2 regions of the Absicoccus intestinalis genome follow, and region 1 is predicted to be linked to the other one. Evidence: riboswitches for the same ligand, from Rfam matches in the RefSeq annotation. Region 1 holds a riboswitch; the other holds the start of a gene.

Region 1 (7,952 bases):
GCCGATAAAGGACCAATAAACGAACAAATGATCGATAAGACTGCCGCTCCACCAATGACTTGGACACTATATACGCCCGTAATGGCCATGACCCCAATGTTTTCGCCATAGGTTGTGGTAGGAACCGATCCAACCAATCCACTCAAGGCACTGGAAAAATTATCCGCAAACAAAGAGCGATGCAAGCCCGGATCTTTTAATAAATCACGACCAACGACTTCACTGGTTACAATTTGATGACCAATGTGCTCCGAAGTAATGACCAATAATACCGGTAAGATCATCAAGATCGCATGAATGTCGAATTTTGGTGCTTGAAAATGAGGCATCATGAAGAAGGATGCTTCTTGCACAGGACGTAGATCAACAATACCCACGCAAATGGCTGCGATGTAACCACAAACGATCGCAATCAAGATGGGAATCACACTAAAGAATTTACGGAAACAAACCGATCCAACGATTGCCACGCCTAAAGTCACCGCAAATACGATCACATTGGCCGGATCGACCACTTTATCCAACAAACCCGCATTAGAAGCTGCATTGCTGGATAATTCCAAGCCAATCAAAGCCACAACGGGTCCCATGGCTGCACTGGGTAAGACAATATCGATCCATTTGGTGCCTACTTTGTAGATGATAAAGGCAAGAATACACCCACAAATGCCGGTAACGACAAAGCCACCTTGGGCATAGGGAAACCCCCATTTCGCAATAACCAAGGAAGCCGGTCCTAAAAACGCAAAACTACTTCCTAAATAAGCCGGCGCTCTTCCTTTCGTGATCAAAATAAATAATAGGGTCCCAATTCCATTCATCAATAGCACAACGGCTGGATTGATTCCTAAGACAAAGGGAACCAATACGGAAGCACCAAACATCGCAAACATATGTTGCAGACTCAAGGGTGCTAATAAACGAAAAGGAACTTTTTCTTGTACTTGAATAATACGTTTCGCCATTTTTTCTCTCCTTCTGAACCTTCCATGTGTATTTATATCATATTTTTCCTCATGCATTCAATAAAGAGTGTGGTATAATAGCGATGTGCGCCCGTAGCTCAATAGGATAGAGTGTCAGATTCCGATTCTGAAGGTTGCGGGTTCAATTCCTGTCGGGCGCGCCATTTAAGGAGAGAATATGTCAACGATATTATTTGATTTAGATGATACCTTGATTCAATCCATGTATGTTTGGGAAGATGCCATTACGGCATTATTTGAAAAACTACATATTGATATAGACTTTGAACGCGCTAAAAAGACCTTTATGACCAAGCGTTTTAGTGAAGTTCTTGTTTATATCAAGAAATATTATTATCCCCATGCCACCATTGAACAAATGAATGATTTCTGTATGTCCTTTGTGATCGATCAATATCAACATCATGTTCCAGCAACCCAAGGTGCCGTTGAATTTGTACATGAACAAGCTAAAAAAGGAACAACCATGGCCGTTGTCACTTCCAATGATTATCATGTCACAAAATCGGTTTTACAACGATTGGATATGTATGATGCGATGCAAGCCATCTTCTCGGCTGAAGAATTGCATTTGACCAAACGCGAACCAGAAATCTACAACTATGCATTAAACAAGTTACATGCCACACCAAAAGATACCCTTGTCTTTGAGGATTCCATGTATGCGATTGAAACCGCTCGTTCATTGGGAATTCGTTGTATTGGCATTGAAAACGATTGGAATCGTCGTGATTTTATGAGAAATCATGTCGAAACGATCCATGACTTCACTGAACTACATTCGTTTCTGTAGCTCAGTTGGATAGAGCATTCGCCTCCTAAGCGAAGGGTCGGCGGTTCGAATCCGCCCAGGAACGCCATCTATATAAGAAAAACGATAAGACTTAGTCTTACCGTTTTTTTATTGGATCTCGTCTTATAAACCCAACATCTTAAATGCATCTTCTTCCGAATAATTTTCTGTACTAGAACTTCCTTTTTCTAATTCTTTCATCAATTGATTGAATGCATTGATTTTCATCTCTGAATTGCCCCTATCCTCCTTTGGAGCATCTACAATATTACGCATGATTCCATACCCTTTCATGAATAGTTTAAGCCATTCAAACAGAAAAATTGATCATTGTGGGTACATCGTAACTACAACAATTGTATAAACTAATCTGTATTTCGTCTTGAAAAATAGTCACATTGAATCGAATATTTCTTTGAAATACTCCTCTTATTCTTGCTTGATCTACCGTTCATAAACCATGTTTAATTGATTCCATATATAAACATGACTATAATTCGCAACAAAGTGGCCTAAGTCCTTTCCTATAGGGACATTGACCACTTTTTTCATTCTTTCACTGTCAAAGACTTTGCCTTGCATTTTTCAATAAGAGCACGTATCCCAACGCTCACAAATAAGATCAAACCACAAAAGATCGATAAAAATCCCAATGGCAACAAAAAGAAGTTTTCATGTAAGATACCCTGGGCATCCACATATTCGACCGACATCCCTTTAATGACTAACATCAATAAGCCCATCAATAAAAAGATCCCACCAATGATTGAAGTAACCATATTGTATTTGGCCTTTCTTGTTTCACTCCCGTCTTTGATCACTTTTTCTGTTATGTTGTTCATATGATTGTTTTCTCCTTTCAACAACTGGTCCAAGGAGATATCAAAAATATGGGACATTTGGATCAACATCTCAATGTCTGGTAGATTTTTATTGTTTTCCCACTTGGAAACCGCTTGTCGGCTTACATGTAGCTGAGTGGCAAATTGCACCTGTGTCAGCTTTTTCTCTTTACGAATCGTTTTGATTTGTTGTCCAAAATCCATGTCATTCTACCTCCATAATCAAAGTCTAGTTGCATTGGTTCCATGCTTCAAGAAAGTCGTTCTTGCCTTTAAAAAAATAGATAAGCAAGCGTTGCTTGCCTACCTATTTTAACGTAAAATCCTAAGAATCAAAATGATTAAGAATGGATTTATATTGGATACTCTTGTTTTCGTTAAATTCCTTTTGGGCTGCCTGTACATATTCTGGCTCCTGCAAGAAATCAAAAGCTTGACCAGCCAATACATGAGCCGCGTAGAAAGCACCTTTGGCACCCAATGAAGAACCTGCACAAGCAGCGGCCTGCCAAGTATGCGGACCAATCCCAACTGGCCAACAAGCACTAGAAAAAGTGGACATAGGCATATTAAAACTGACATCGCCCGTATCCGTACTGGCTGTCATGAAGACCGTTTTCCAAAAGGAACGATCTTCAACACAAGAATTCATAATTCGTTGGCTAGTTCCATACAAATGATTTTTGTTTTCAACAATTTGAGGATCCACACTCATCTGGATGGCTTTCGCAAAATCCAGCTCTTCTTGCGTAAACGGCGGGAAAGGTGCCTCTTTCAAATTCTCATAACAAATATCCGTCATGATCTTAGCCTTCTTCATTTCCCAACAACCATATTCAACATCGATATCCACTGTTGTCTCGGTCATCATGGCAGCGCCTTTAGCCACTTTTTCCACCCGATCTAAGATCGATAACACATCCGACATATGGGGTGCACGAATAAAATACCAACTCGATGCAAGATCTGGGACAATATTTGGGATATTGTCACATTGCGTACTGTAATGGATTCGTGCTGCATCAATGACATGTTCTCTTAAATAATTGACTCCAACGTTCATTAATTCCACGGCATCCAAGGCACTTCGTCCTTGCCAAGGGGCAACCGCTGCATGAGCGGTTTTACCACGAAAAACAAAACGTACCGAAATATTCGCTAAATACGACTCTTCATAGGCACAATTGATATCCATAGGATGCCAGCTCAAAGCCAGATCACACCCTTCAAACATTCCTAAGCGAAGCATTTTGACTTTTCCCGATAGCAATTCTTCTTCGGGACATCCATAAAAACGAATGGTGCCAGACATGTTTTCTTTTGCCAACCATTGTTGGATGGCCAATGCCGCCACCAAAGCAGCAGAACCCAAAAGATTGTGTCCACAACCATGACCAGCCCCACCGACTTGGACAGGTTCTTGATGCGATATTGGCTTTTGCGATAGCCCTGGTAAAGCATCATATTCTCCCAATATCGCAATGACAGGTTTGCCTTGGCCATATTCGGCATAGAAAGTATGCTCCATCTTTGCCTGATCATGAATTGTAAAACCTGCTGATGATAAAATTTGTCGCAAATAGTTCGCCGAAAATTTTTCATGACCGCCTGTTTCTGGATGCGTGAACAAAGTCGATACACAATCCTCAAAAACGCTTTGTAACGAATCCACTGTCTGAAAGATATCTTGTTTATTCATGGGCATGGAACACTTTCATACTTAAGAAAATCGAAACAAACACACAAGATAAAGTACCTAAATAATTGGCTGAGCCAGGCAGCCAAGTAAACAATCCCGCTTTGATGGCTACATTGATCAAGATGGCAAATACAGTCATGGTGACTCCTAATTTTCTTTGTTTCATGGCAAATTGCATCAACAAAGCACCAAACAAGGCAGGTAACAAATAATTCAAAGCCAATGTAATTGATTGTGGCAATTGAGAAAGAATTCGACTACCTAGAATAACACCGATTGTCAAAACAGAGACATTGATAATAATCGAAATGGCCATACCTAACGTTGCGATGATCGATCCTTGTTCCGTTCCTGGTTCCACATCGGCAGCTACTTGCGCCATACTTGCACAAGGCAAGCGCATATTGGAAATATTACCTGAAAGAAAGGCCATATAAGTACCTACAGGTCCTAAGACGGCAAAATAAGAAATGGGTTCCACAAACCATAAGATACCAAAGGCCGAAATAGCGGCAATCGCAGCCGTCAATAAAGCTGCCCAATCCGGCAATAAATGATAAACGATTGCCAGCAACAAAGCGGGTGTAAACGATAAAAGTGCACCGAGATATCCTGTTGTTTTCCCAATGCGATGCATCATTGGTAAATATTCTTTTTCATAAAAATCTTTCATCTTCTGCCTCCTATAGTAATGCCGTAATGATCATGGATCCCAAGATCGCAATGGTCAAATTCCATTCTTTTAAACGTTTCATTTGAAATTTTTCAGTTATACACATCATAAGAGCCATGATCAAAGCCCCTAATACACAGGCCACTGCATTTTTATCCATCCGAACCAAATGGGTGGCTGACATCGCACTAAATACTCCAATGACTGCCGCCACCGAAATCATTGTCAATCGTTTGGCATTATTTCCCGAAATCTTCGTTTGCACTTTTTCCATCCGATTGGCGGCAAACGTCGCAAATAAGACCCATCCAATCGAACCAATGACCATGGTCCAAAGTGCCATTGTCAAAGCTTGGGGTGTCATCTTATCTACGCCTAAGGTCACACCCACAGCGCTTGTTCCCATATTGGCCGCTGTCGATTCAAACATGACAGCACCAATCAAGGATAAACGCATCCAAGCAATGGGACCACCCACTGTGATCAATAACGACAGCATCCCTGAAAGGATCACGATGGAAGGTCCAATCGAAGTAATCGCACCACTTCGAATGGCTTCTTTCATTTGTCCTTTGCTCAAACCAACCTTATTGCCTGCTTGATAGGCTTTTCTCAGAAAGGTGATTGCTTGCACCAACACCACACAAACCGGAACTCCACAAGCAATCCACATAGGAATTCCATTCGCAATTTGCATTGCATCCATATACTCTCTCCTCCTCGAAAACAAAAAGTCGAATTCCACTTTTACCGTAGAATCCGACCTGTTTTCTTATTCTATACACCCTGTCCTTTTACCTGAGAGTTTCATGTTACCACTTGCCCCTTCGGTACTCCTAAGAGATTCTCCAGAGTTTCTCCATTATCAGTCTTCCTGATAACTTCTACGATGATTCGAGTATACCATTTTCTTTCATTTATTTTCAATATTTTTTCATAGAATATTTTCAATGATTGTTCTGATTCATTTAATATTTTACTTTTTTAATATATATATATATAATTTTAATAAACATTCATTTAAGGTTCTTTTTATGTAAACACTGCATACTATCCAATAGCTTAGGAGGCTTTATACACAATGGATTTAATTGAAATCACCAATGATACCTATGAAAATTGGATCACAAACTATCCCCAACGAAACTTTCTGCAATCGAGCTATGAAGGCAAAAAAATGAGTCAAAATGGCGGACACATCTATTATTTGGCAGGAAAAGAAAAGAATACCATCCAAATTTGTGCCCTGCTTTGTTTACGACCCCTGATGAAACGATTTACCTTTGCGTATCTGCCCAGAGGCCCCATCTATGATGGGTCCCATCCAGAATATCTTCAATCGTTCTATGCCCAACTCAAACCCTTTTTGAAACAAAAAAAGTGCGTCTTTTTAGAAACCGATCCCTATATCCCTTTGCGTCAAAGAGATAAAGATGGCCATATCGTAGACCATGGCTGGGATCACTTTGACATTGTCCAACAATACAAAGACATGCACTTTCAACAACTTCCATGGAAACAAGGATACGATGAAACCAAACAATGTCGCTGGATGTCGGTACTCGATCTTCGACAGAAAACCAAAGAAGAAGTATTTGCTTCTTTTAGCGCCAAGACCCGACAAAACATTCGTAAAGCCATGAGAAACACCATTCAAGTGCGCCCTTTATCCAGAGAAGAACTTCCCATCCTTTACCATATGGTCAAAGAAACAGGACAACGAAGAAATTTTCCTTTTTTTCCCTTAAGCTACTATCAAGAACAATACGATTGTTTCCAAGACCATGCCCAGGCCTATTATGCCTATTTGGATCTAGATGCCTATTTGACAAGTCTCTATCAATCGATGGAAAAAGAAAAAAGCACGATCCAACAAGCCCAGGATGGATTGCGTCTCAACCCCTACTCTAAAAACTCAAAACATCGTTTACAAAAAGCCCAAGCCAATCTTCAGGCTTTGGATGTGCGCATAAAAGAAGCCAAACAACTCGCGCAAACCCATGGTAAGGAATTGGGATTGGCAGCTGCCATGTATATCTTCTATGGCCAGGAAATCATCTATTTAGCCAGTGGCTCCAATGACATCTATAAGACCTATAAGGGACCTTATGCCTTGCAATGGGCCATGATCCAACAAGCCATCGAGAAAGGATATAGCTATTATAATTTCTATGGCATCAGCGGCTATTTCGAACCCGATCAAGAAGGCTATGGCGTCTTTGATTTCAAACGAGGCTTTCATGCCGATGTAATCGAACTCATTGGCAATTACATCCTTACCATTTCACCCGCTTTGTATAAACTCTATGCGATCCGATCAAAAAAAAACGAGCTGAATGGCTCGTTTTACTTTAGATGATTGAATTGATCAGCTTTATCTTCTGGCAAAGCATACTCCATAAAGATATCTTTCTTCATGTAAGACATCTTAGCCATCATTTCCTTACCCATCTTGTCTAGATGTAATAAATCGGTCTTATCTGGATTTTCTGGTGTCACTAAGAACAAAGAAATCATATAGTAATTCTTGCCATCTACATCATAGATGTTGTAGTCGATCTCATATTTTGCTGTTGCATCTTTTTCTTGATGAATGGTTTGTACTTGCTCTAAGTAATTGTTGGTATCGCCACGAAAGGTCAAATAATTCCAATTGGAATATTCACCATTTTCTTTTAAGCCATTGGCCAAGGTATCCAAGGAAACCAATTCACCATCCGCAAACGTACCATTCTTACCACTTTCCTTGGTGGTAATGAGGATGCTCGCACTAAAATTATCATACTTTACAGCACCAAAATTATACGTAATGGCATGCGTATTTTGATCTTCATTTTTGGATTGAACCGTCATGCCCTTTGGCAATAGGACATCTTGATCAATACCATCCAAATGAAAGACAGAACTCTCATTCACATATGTATATTTTGATGTTTTGGTTGTGGTTTTTTCGGTTGTT
Region 2 (7,952 bases), on a different contig from region 1:
CCCAACTCTATTTGTAACGATTGCTTGTGGAGCTGTCAGTGGTTTCCACTCTTTGGTTTCTAGCGAAACAAGTTCAAAACAAATTGCGAATGAGAAAGATATGTTACAAGTTGGTTATGGTGCTATGCTGCTTGAATCTATGTTAGCTGTCTTAGTTATCGTTGTTGTTGGATCTTTACCAAGTCTTGCAAGCAATGGTGTATTAAATAAACAATTAGCGAGTCTTGCTTTAGCCGATGGTGCAACTCCATTCACAAAATTTGCTGCTGGTGTTACTGGCTTAGTTGATCAATTGGGATTACCACAATCGGTTGGATTATGTGTTATGACCATGTTCGTATCTGCTTTGGCCTTAACGACATTGGATGCTGTTTCTCGTATCGCTCGTATGTCTTTACAAGAATTGGTTGAAGACAACAAATCATTACAATGGTTAACCAATAAATATGTAGCTACAGCTATTTCTTTGTTTGGCGGTTATTTATTAGGTTTAGGTGGATATCAAAATATCTGGCCACTATTCGGAGCAACCAACCAATTGTTAGCTGCCATGACCTTGATCACATTGGCCGTCTTCTTAAAGGTTACAGGACGTAAAGGCGCGATGTTATATGTACCAATGGTCTTCATGTTTGTTGTTACGGTATCTTCATTATGCTTAAGTATCTACAACATCGTCATGAAGTTATTCGTTACAGGTGGATTCGTCTTCATGACCGATGGTTTGCAATTGATCTTCGCAATCTTGTTGTTAGCCCTTGGATGCATGGTTGCATTCAAGTCAGGCAAGAAATTGGTTGAACCACAAAGTCATAGTGGATCCAGCAAGATGGCTTTTGAAGCTCGCAATAAAGACTAATCCATGAAACAGTGTATCGAAAGATATGCTGTTTTTTTGTGCTTGCTAAAAATATCACAAGTTCTATATAATGAGGGAAAGAAAGAGTGGTATTTTTATGGCAAAAATTCTCATTGCACCAAGCAAGTATATCCAAGGTCCTGGCGAAATGAATCATTTGGGTTTATATGCCAGTCAATCGGGAACCAAAGCACTTATTTTGATTAGTCCGGGTGGTTATAAGCGTTCGGGTGCACAAATCGAAGCGAGTTTTCAGGATCAAGATTGCGATCATGTATTTGAATATTTCAATGGCGAATGTTGTATGTCTGAAATCAATCGCTTAAAAGACATCGTTTATGACAATCAATGTGATCTTGTTATTGGTATTGGTGGCGGTAAGATCTTTGATACCGCCAAAGCGGTTGCTTATTATACGAAAAACCCTGTATTTATCGTACCTACTATTGCTTCAACGGATGCTCCTTGTTCTGCTCTATCGGTAATCTATAGTGAAGAAGGCGTTTTTCAAGAGTATTTATTTTTACCAGCCAATCCCAATCTGGTGATGATGGACACGGAAATCATTGTGAAATCTCCCGTTCGTTTAACCGTTGCTGGTATTGGCGATGCATTGGCTACTTATTATGAAGCGCGTGCTTGCCAAAGAAGTGATGCTATTTCTTGTGCCGGTGGAAAAACCACCCAAGCGGCTATGGCCATTGCGAAACTATGTCGAGATACCTTGTTGGCAGAAGGTGTAAAAGCGAAAGTGGCTTTGGAAGCTGGGGGATGCACACCAGCTGTGGAAAAGATCATTGAAGCCAATACCTTACTTTCGGGCATTGGTTTTGAAAGTGCGGGACTTGCGGGAGCCCATGCGATCCATAATGGCTTAACGTGTTTGGAAGAATGTCATGCCATGTATCATGGCGAAAAAGTGGCCTTTGGTACCTTAGTTCAATTGGTATTGGAAGATGCTCCGAAAGAAGAATTGGATGTCCTGGTCCCTTTCTGTATCGAAGTAGGATTGCCAGTCACGATGGCACAACTAGGTGTCAAAGAATTGACGGATCAAAAATGTATGGATGTTGCGACATTGGCTTGTGCAGACAATGATACCTTACACAATATGCCATTTGAAGTCGATCCAACCATGGTTGCCCATGCGATCAAAGCAGCCGATGCATTGGGGCACTATTATTTAAACAAATAAAAACAGCACTTATTGTAGTGCTGCGATTTGAAGGAGTCCTTGTTCATCAATAAGGGCTTTTTTTAGAATTTGTAGATCTTGATCATGGATAACATCGTATTCTGCTCGATTTAAACAAATCATGACCGTTTGAAGAAGTTGTTTCTCTTTGACCCATTGTTCGGTCGAACCAAAGTCTTCATCGGCCAAGCGATGGATGTTTTCATCGGTTAGCACATTCCAATACGATGGGATCGTCGTGGTTGCCGGATTGGTGAAGTTGGGTTCTTGTAACACATTCTTGAAGATGGGAAAGTGATATTCTCGTTCCATGGCTAAAACGGCTTTGGCATAGTAAAGAGCTGCGGCAGAAACATCAGCCATTTCATCATCTTCATAAAATTGTTCCATATCACTGGCAGCTTCGATATAATCTAAAACTTGACCAGGGAGTTCTTTATAGTCGTTTTCGTCGATATGTAAGTACTCATAAAAACTGATTTCTTCTTCTGGTTCATTTTGTACTTTATCCATCATATCTTGTGCCATAGAATTCAAGTCTTCTTTTTGTTCATCACTTAAATTATTCATCATATTGGCAAGGCTTGAAAAATCAATATCACTAAATTTCATATCGTTCATCCTTTCGTAGATAGTCATTATAGCACAAAAGAAAAGCTTGGAAACCCAAGCTTAAACGGATTCTTCTGCGAACTCATCCACCGCAACCGATTGTTTTTCTGGTGCCTTGAAGTAATTCATCGTTTCTTCATAAACGACTTTACGTAAGCCAATCAAACCAATCAAGTTTGGTATAGCCATCAAACCATTGACGATATCCGCTAAGATAAAGATAAAATCCAATGTCATGAAAGGACCAATGGCGATAAATACGATATAAATGATTTTGTAGACTTTGACCGCTTTTAAACCTTTTAGATAGTACATGCAACGTTCGCCATAGTAGTTCCAACCGATGATCGTTGTAAAGGCAAAGAAAACCAAACCAATATTGACAATATATTTACCAACATAAGGAATAAATAAACCATTTTGGAAGGCATATGTGGTCATGGCTGCACCTTCTAATCCAGTTGTATTCGCATTCATGATCAAGATGGCAAGACCAGTCATGGTACATACGATGATCGTATCAATAAAAGTACCGGTCATAGAAATTAAGCCTTGTTCAACATGGGATTCAGTCTTAGCAGCTGCTGCGGCAATAGGAGCAGAACCCAAACCACTTTCATTGGAGAAAATACCACGGGCAATTCCTTTTTGCATCGCAACGCCAAGTCCACCACCAACAACGCTGGATGGAACAAAGGCGGTTTTAACGATCAAATAGAAAACGTTTGGAATGGCAGTTAGATGAGTGACTAAAATTAAGATCACACCAGTAATATAGAATACACACATGAAGGGAATGATTTTTTCAGCTACATGGGCAATACGATGAATACCACCAATGGTAATGAAGGCAACCAAGATCGTTAAGACGATCGCCGTTACATAGTTTGGCACATTAAAGCTTAATGTCAATGCATCGGAAATGGATTTCACTTGGGTGAACGTACCAATGCCTAAAAGGGCAACACCAACGCCAAATAAAGCAAAGATCTTGGCTAATAACTTGGAATGAAGTCCATTTTGAATGTAGTACATGGGCCCACCTGCAATTTGGCCATTTTCATCTTTTACACGATATTTATGAGCCAATAAGCATTCGGAATACTTTGTGGCAATGCCAAAGAAGGCAGATACCCACATCCAAAATAGAGCACCGGGTCCACCAGCTGCAATGGCCGTGGCCACACCAACGATATTTCCCGTACCAATGGTGGATGATAGGGCCGTACACAAAGCTTGGAAACCGGATACATCCCCGTTTTCGTCATTTTCTTCACTGTCACCATGGAAAATATAGTGAAACGCAAGTGGTAATTTCCGGAATTGTAAAAAACCAAGACGGAAGGTAAAATAAATTCCCGTTCCGAGAAGCAAGAGAATCAATGGTAGGCCCCAGATGGCACTATCGATCTTAGTAAGTATGGCAGTAAGCTCAGACATAAAAAAATTCCTCCTTAATTGGAGGAGACATATAAAAAAACTGTATCTCCTCTGTCCTTTTACCTGAGAGTTTTGCTCCTTCGGTGTCCATACGGATCTCTCCAGAGGTTCGTCCAATAGTGATCTATAGACCTGAAATCATTAATTCTTCGGTACATGCTTTCCATGTTCTCTCACTATTTTCATCCGAACACATGAAATATTATAGGTACATCCTATATATTATGCAAGATATTATGCAAGAAAAAATCATAAAAGCGTTGACAAATCGTTTAGGTGTGCTTTGTAAAAGAGATAAAAAATTTAGTATATTTTGCTTGAATGTTGTACAATGAGCTAAGTAAAATAAGACAATTTGCCTTAGGGAGAGTCTATATGACAGATTATCGTTATTTGTTGGATATCGCATTAATATTATTAAGTACCAAAGTTTTTGGTTTATTTACTCGTCGTCTTCAAATGCCTAGTGTTGTTGGGGCTTTGATTGCTGGTATTCTTTTAGGACCTGCTTGCTTAAATCTTGTCCAGATGAGCAATTTAATTGAATCTTTATCCGAAATTGGTGTCATTATTCTGATGTTTGGTGCCGGTTTGGGAACAAGTATTACCGATCTAAAACGAGCAGGACTCAAAGCGTTCATCATTGCCACCATTGGCGTCATTGTCCCATTGATCGTTGGTTATATCATTGGTGGTTTCTATAATGTAGGACCTGAAGCTTGGCTAGGCAATTTATTCTTAGGCGTTATCTTAACAGCAACAAGTGTAGGAATTACGGTAGAAACATTGAAAGAAATGAATTGTTTGGCAACAGAAAGTGGCAATGCCATCTTAGCTGCAGCCGTCATTGATGATGTTTTAGGTATCATTTGTTTGACTCTCGTTTCGGGAATGGCGGATACATCCGTGCATATTGGCATTGTTTTATTGAAAATTGTTTTGTTCTTTGTGTTCGCAATTGTTGCTGGCATCTTTTTACATAAAGCCTTTGAATTTTGGTTTGAACACGATTCACGAGGAGGTCTACAAAGATATTCAATTACTTCCTTTGCGTTCGCATTGATCATGGCTTATATTGCGGAAGCTTTCTTTGGTGTAGCGGATATCACAGGATCTTTTGTTGCAGGTTTGATCATTTCGGGTACGCAACAATGTCCATATGTCACCAAACGAATTGGCACGGTATCTTATATTTTGATCACGCCTATTTTCTTCGCAAGCATTGGTTTAAAACTTTCACCGATTCATTTTACCGGTGAAGTGTTGGCCTTAACTGTCATTTTGTGTATTGCAGCGGTTTTGACCAAAGTTGTTGGTTGTGGCTTGGGCGCTGCCGTCTGTCATTATTCGAAAGAACAATGTATTCGCATTGGTTGTGGTATGATTTCTCGTGGTGAAGTGGCCTTGATCGTGGCCAATAAAGGAATGGCATTAAACTTGTTGCCACAAATCTTTATTACCCCGGTCTTATTGAGCGTAGTCTTCTCAACGATCATTACCCCGATCTTATTGAAGGTCGTTTATAAACATGGTGATAACGATCCAGATTTCAATGTTCAAAATGCATAGGAATACAGTCTGAAGTCTTTTATCGAGATTTCAGACTTTTTTTATATAAGCATAAATTATTGTATGGATACTCCTAGTGGAGTCTTTTTTTTATTTATAAAGTATACACTACATATTGAAAAAGTCTTTTAAAAGTATATACTATAAAGTACAAAAGGTATATTTTATATATATCATTTAGGAGGAAGTACGATGCGAACAAGAGAAGAAGCCTATGTATTGTGGTTTGATGAATTGCGAAGAGAAGATGTGGCATTAGTTGGAGGAAAATCTTCTTCATTGGGAGAAATGACTTCCAAGACCAAGGCACCGGTGCCTTATGGTTTTGCGACAACGGCCTATGGCTATCGATATTTCATGGAAGCAACGGGAACCAATCAAAAGATTCGTGATGCATTGGCCCATTTGCATGATGTGGATGATTCGAATGAACTGTCCAAAGTGTGTAAAGAAATTCGTGAGATCATCATGGCTGCGTCCATGCCAAATGATCTACAAGAAGTCATTGAAGTTGCCTATGATCAATTGGCAAAAAAGATAGGAGAAGCGGATCCATTTGTAGCGGTCCGTTCCAGTGCAACAGCAGAAGATCTTCCCGATGCATCATTTGCTGGGCAGCAGGATACCTATTTGAATGTTAGAGGAAAAGCGGAAGTTGTGGAAAAAGTCAAAGAATGTTACGCTTCTTGTTTTACCGATCGAGCAGTCTATTATCGGGAAAAACAAGGCTTTTCTCATGAGGAAGTTGCCTTATCCGCAACCATCCAATTGATGGCTTTCTCTAAGGCTGCAGGTGTCATGTTTACCGTAGATATTTCGAATGGCTCGGATGAAAATATCATGATCGAAGCAGCCTGGGGACTGGGCGAATATGTGGTACAAGGAACGGTCACACCGGATAATTTTTTGGTTCGTAAAAGTGATTTAGCTATCGTCCGAAAACAAATCAATCGCAAACCCGTGGAATTGATTCAAAAAGAAGATGGTGGTGTTGAAGAACATAAAATTCCTGATGATCGTGCCCATGCCCCATCGATCACGGATGATCAAGTAAAGGCATTAGCTAAAATTGCGTTAGCGATCGAACAACATTATGGCTGTTACATGGACATTGAATGGGCCGTAGATCGAAGAGATGACCAAATCAAGATCCTACAAGCTCGTCCCGAAACGGTTTGGTCACGAAAAAAGAAAGAAAAGAAGGAAGTATCCAATATGACAACAAATCATCTTGTTTTAGTGAAGGGATTGCCCGCCAGTCCTGGCATAGCCACAGGAAAAGTACAAGTGATCCTGGATCCAGATGATATGGATCAATTTAAAGCTGGTGATATTTTGGTGACATCCATGACTTCGCCCGATCTTGTGCCAGCGATGAAAAAAGCAGTAGCCATCATTACCGATGCCGGTGGAATGACTTGTCATGCATCCATCGTATCTAGAGAATTAGGGATTCCATGTATTGTGGGGACAAAATCGCGTTCGCAATGTGCAACCGAGGTCTTAAAAACGGGCATGGAAGTTACTGTTGATGCCCACAATGGGATCATTTATGAGGGTATAGTTGCGGATATGATCAAACCAAAGGAAAAGCCAGAAGCAACAAGTGTCCAAGTGGAATACTTTGCACCGACGGCCACAAAGATCATGATGAATTTAGGAAATCCAGATCTAGCTGAAAAATACGCATCTTTACCATGTGATGGTGTTGGGCTGATGCGTGAAGAATTTATATGGACCACGTTTATTCATGAACATCCTTTGTATATGATCAAGACCGGTCGAGCACAAGAGGTCATTGATCAATTGGCTGATGGCATTGCCAAAGTGGCTCGGGCCTTAAATCCTCGTCCGGTTGTATTGCGGTTCTCGGATTTTAAATCGGGGGAATATCGCAATCTAAAAGGTGGCGAAGAATTTGAACCCGTAGAACCTTCGGATTTATTGGGTTGGCGAGGAGCCAGTCGTTATTATGATCCACGATATATCGAAGGATTTAAATTGGAATTACGCGCTGTGAAAAAAGTGAGAGAAGAATTTGGCTTGATCAATCTACATTGCATGATTCCATTTTGTCGAACAGTTGGTGAGATCCAAAAGATCACGACCATCATGCAACAGGAAGGATTGGTTCGAAATGATGATTTTAAATTGTATTTGATGGCTGAAATTCCGGCAAATATCATTTTAGCGGATCAATTTAATCCATATGTGGATGGCTATTCCATTGGTTCCAACGATTTAACGATGCTCCTTTTGGGTTGTGATCGTAACAAT

What was found. A riboswitch is a leader RNA that binds a small molecule or an ion and turns the genes downstream of it on or off. The one in region 1 is predicted to bind glycine.
Region 2: linked by a shared signal. The riboswitch ahead of MOZ64_RS02005 (alanine/glycine:cation symporter family protein) and the one ahead of MOZ64_RS00305 (DUF5058 family protein) in region 1 are both predicted to bind glycine.

Annotation. Positions count from the first base shown of each region.
Region 1 is NZ_JALBUS010000001.1:62,855-70,806, forward strand. Features, by position in the region: gene uraA (uracil permease) at 1-965, opposite strand, end outside; tRNA gene MOZ64_RS00270 (tRNA-Arg) at 1,053-1,129, shown strand; gene MOZ64_RS00275 (HAD family hydrolase) at 1,144-1,779, shown strand; tRNA gene MOZ64_RS00280 (tRNA-Arg) at 1,770-1,846, shown strand; gene MOZ64_RS00285 (hypothetical protein) at 1,903-2,055, opposite strand; gene MOZ64_RS00290 (helix-turn-helix domain-containing protein) at 2,328-2,825, opposite strand; gene MOZ64_RS00295 (amidohydrolase) at 2,947-4,320, opposite strand; gene MOZ64_RS00300 (hypothetical protein) at 4,313-4,993, opposite strand; gene MOZ64_RS00305 (DUF5058 family protein) at 5,004-5,699, opposite strand; glycine riboswitch at 5,770-5,855, opposite strand; gene MOZ64_RS00310 (peptidoglycan bridge formation glycyltransferase FemA/FemB family protein) at 6,075-7,352, shown strand; gene MOZ64_RS00315 (hypothetical protein) at 7,340-7,952, opposite strand, start outside.
Region 2 is NZ_JALBUS010000002.1:156,064-164,015, reverse strand. Features, by position in the region: gene MOZ64_RS02020 (carbon starvation CstA family protein) at 1-859, shown strand, start outside; gene MOZ64_RS02015 (glycerol dehydrogenase) at 957-2,054, shown strand; gene MOZ64_RS02010 (hypothetical protein) at 2,064-2,666, opposite strand; gene MOZ64_RS02005 (alanine/glycine:cation symporter family protein) at 2,727-4,106, opposite strand; glycine riboswitch at 4,148-4,221, opposite strand; gene MOZ64_RS02000 (cation:proton antiporter) at 4,482-5,675, shown strand; gene ppsA (phosphoenolpyruvate synthase) at 5,868-7,952, shown strand, end outside.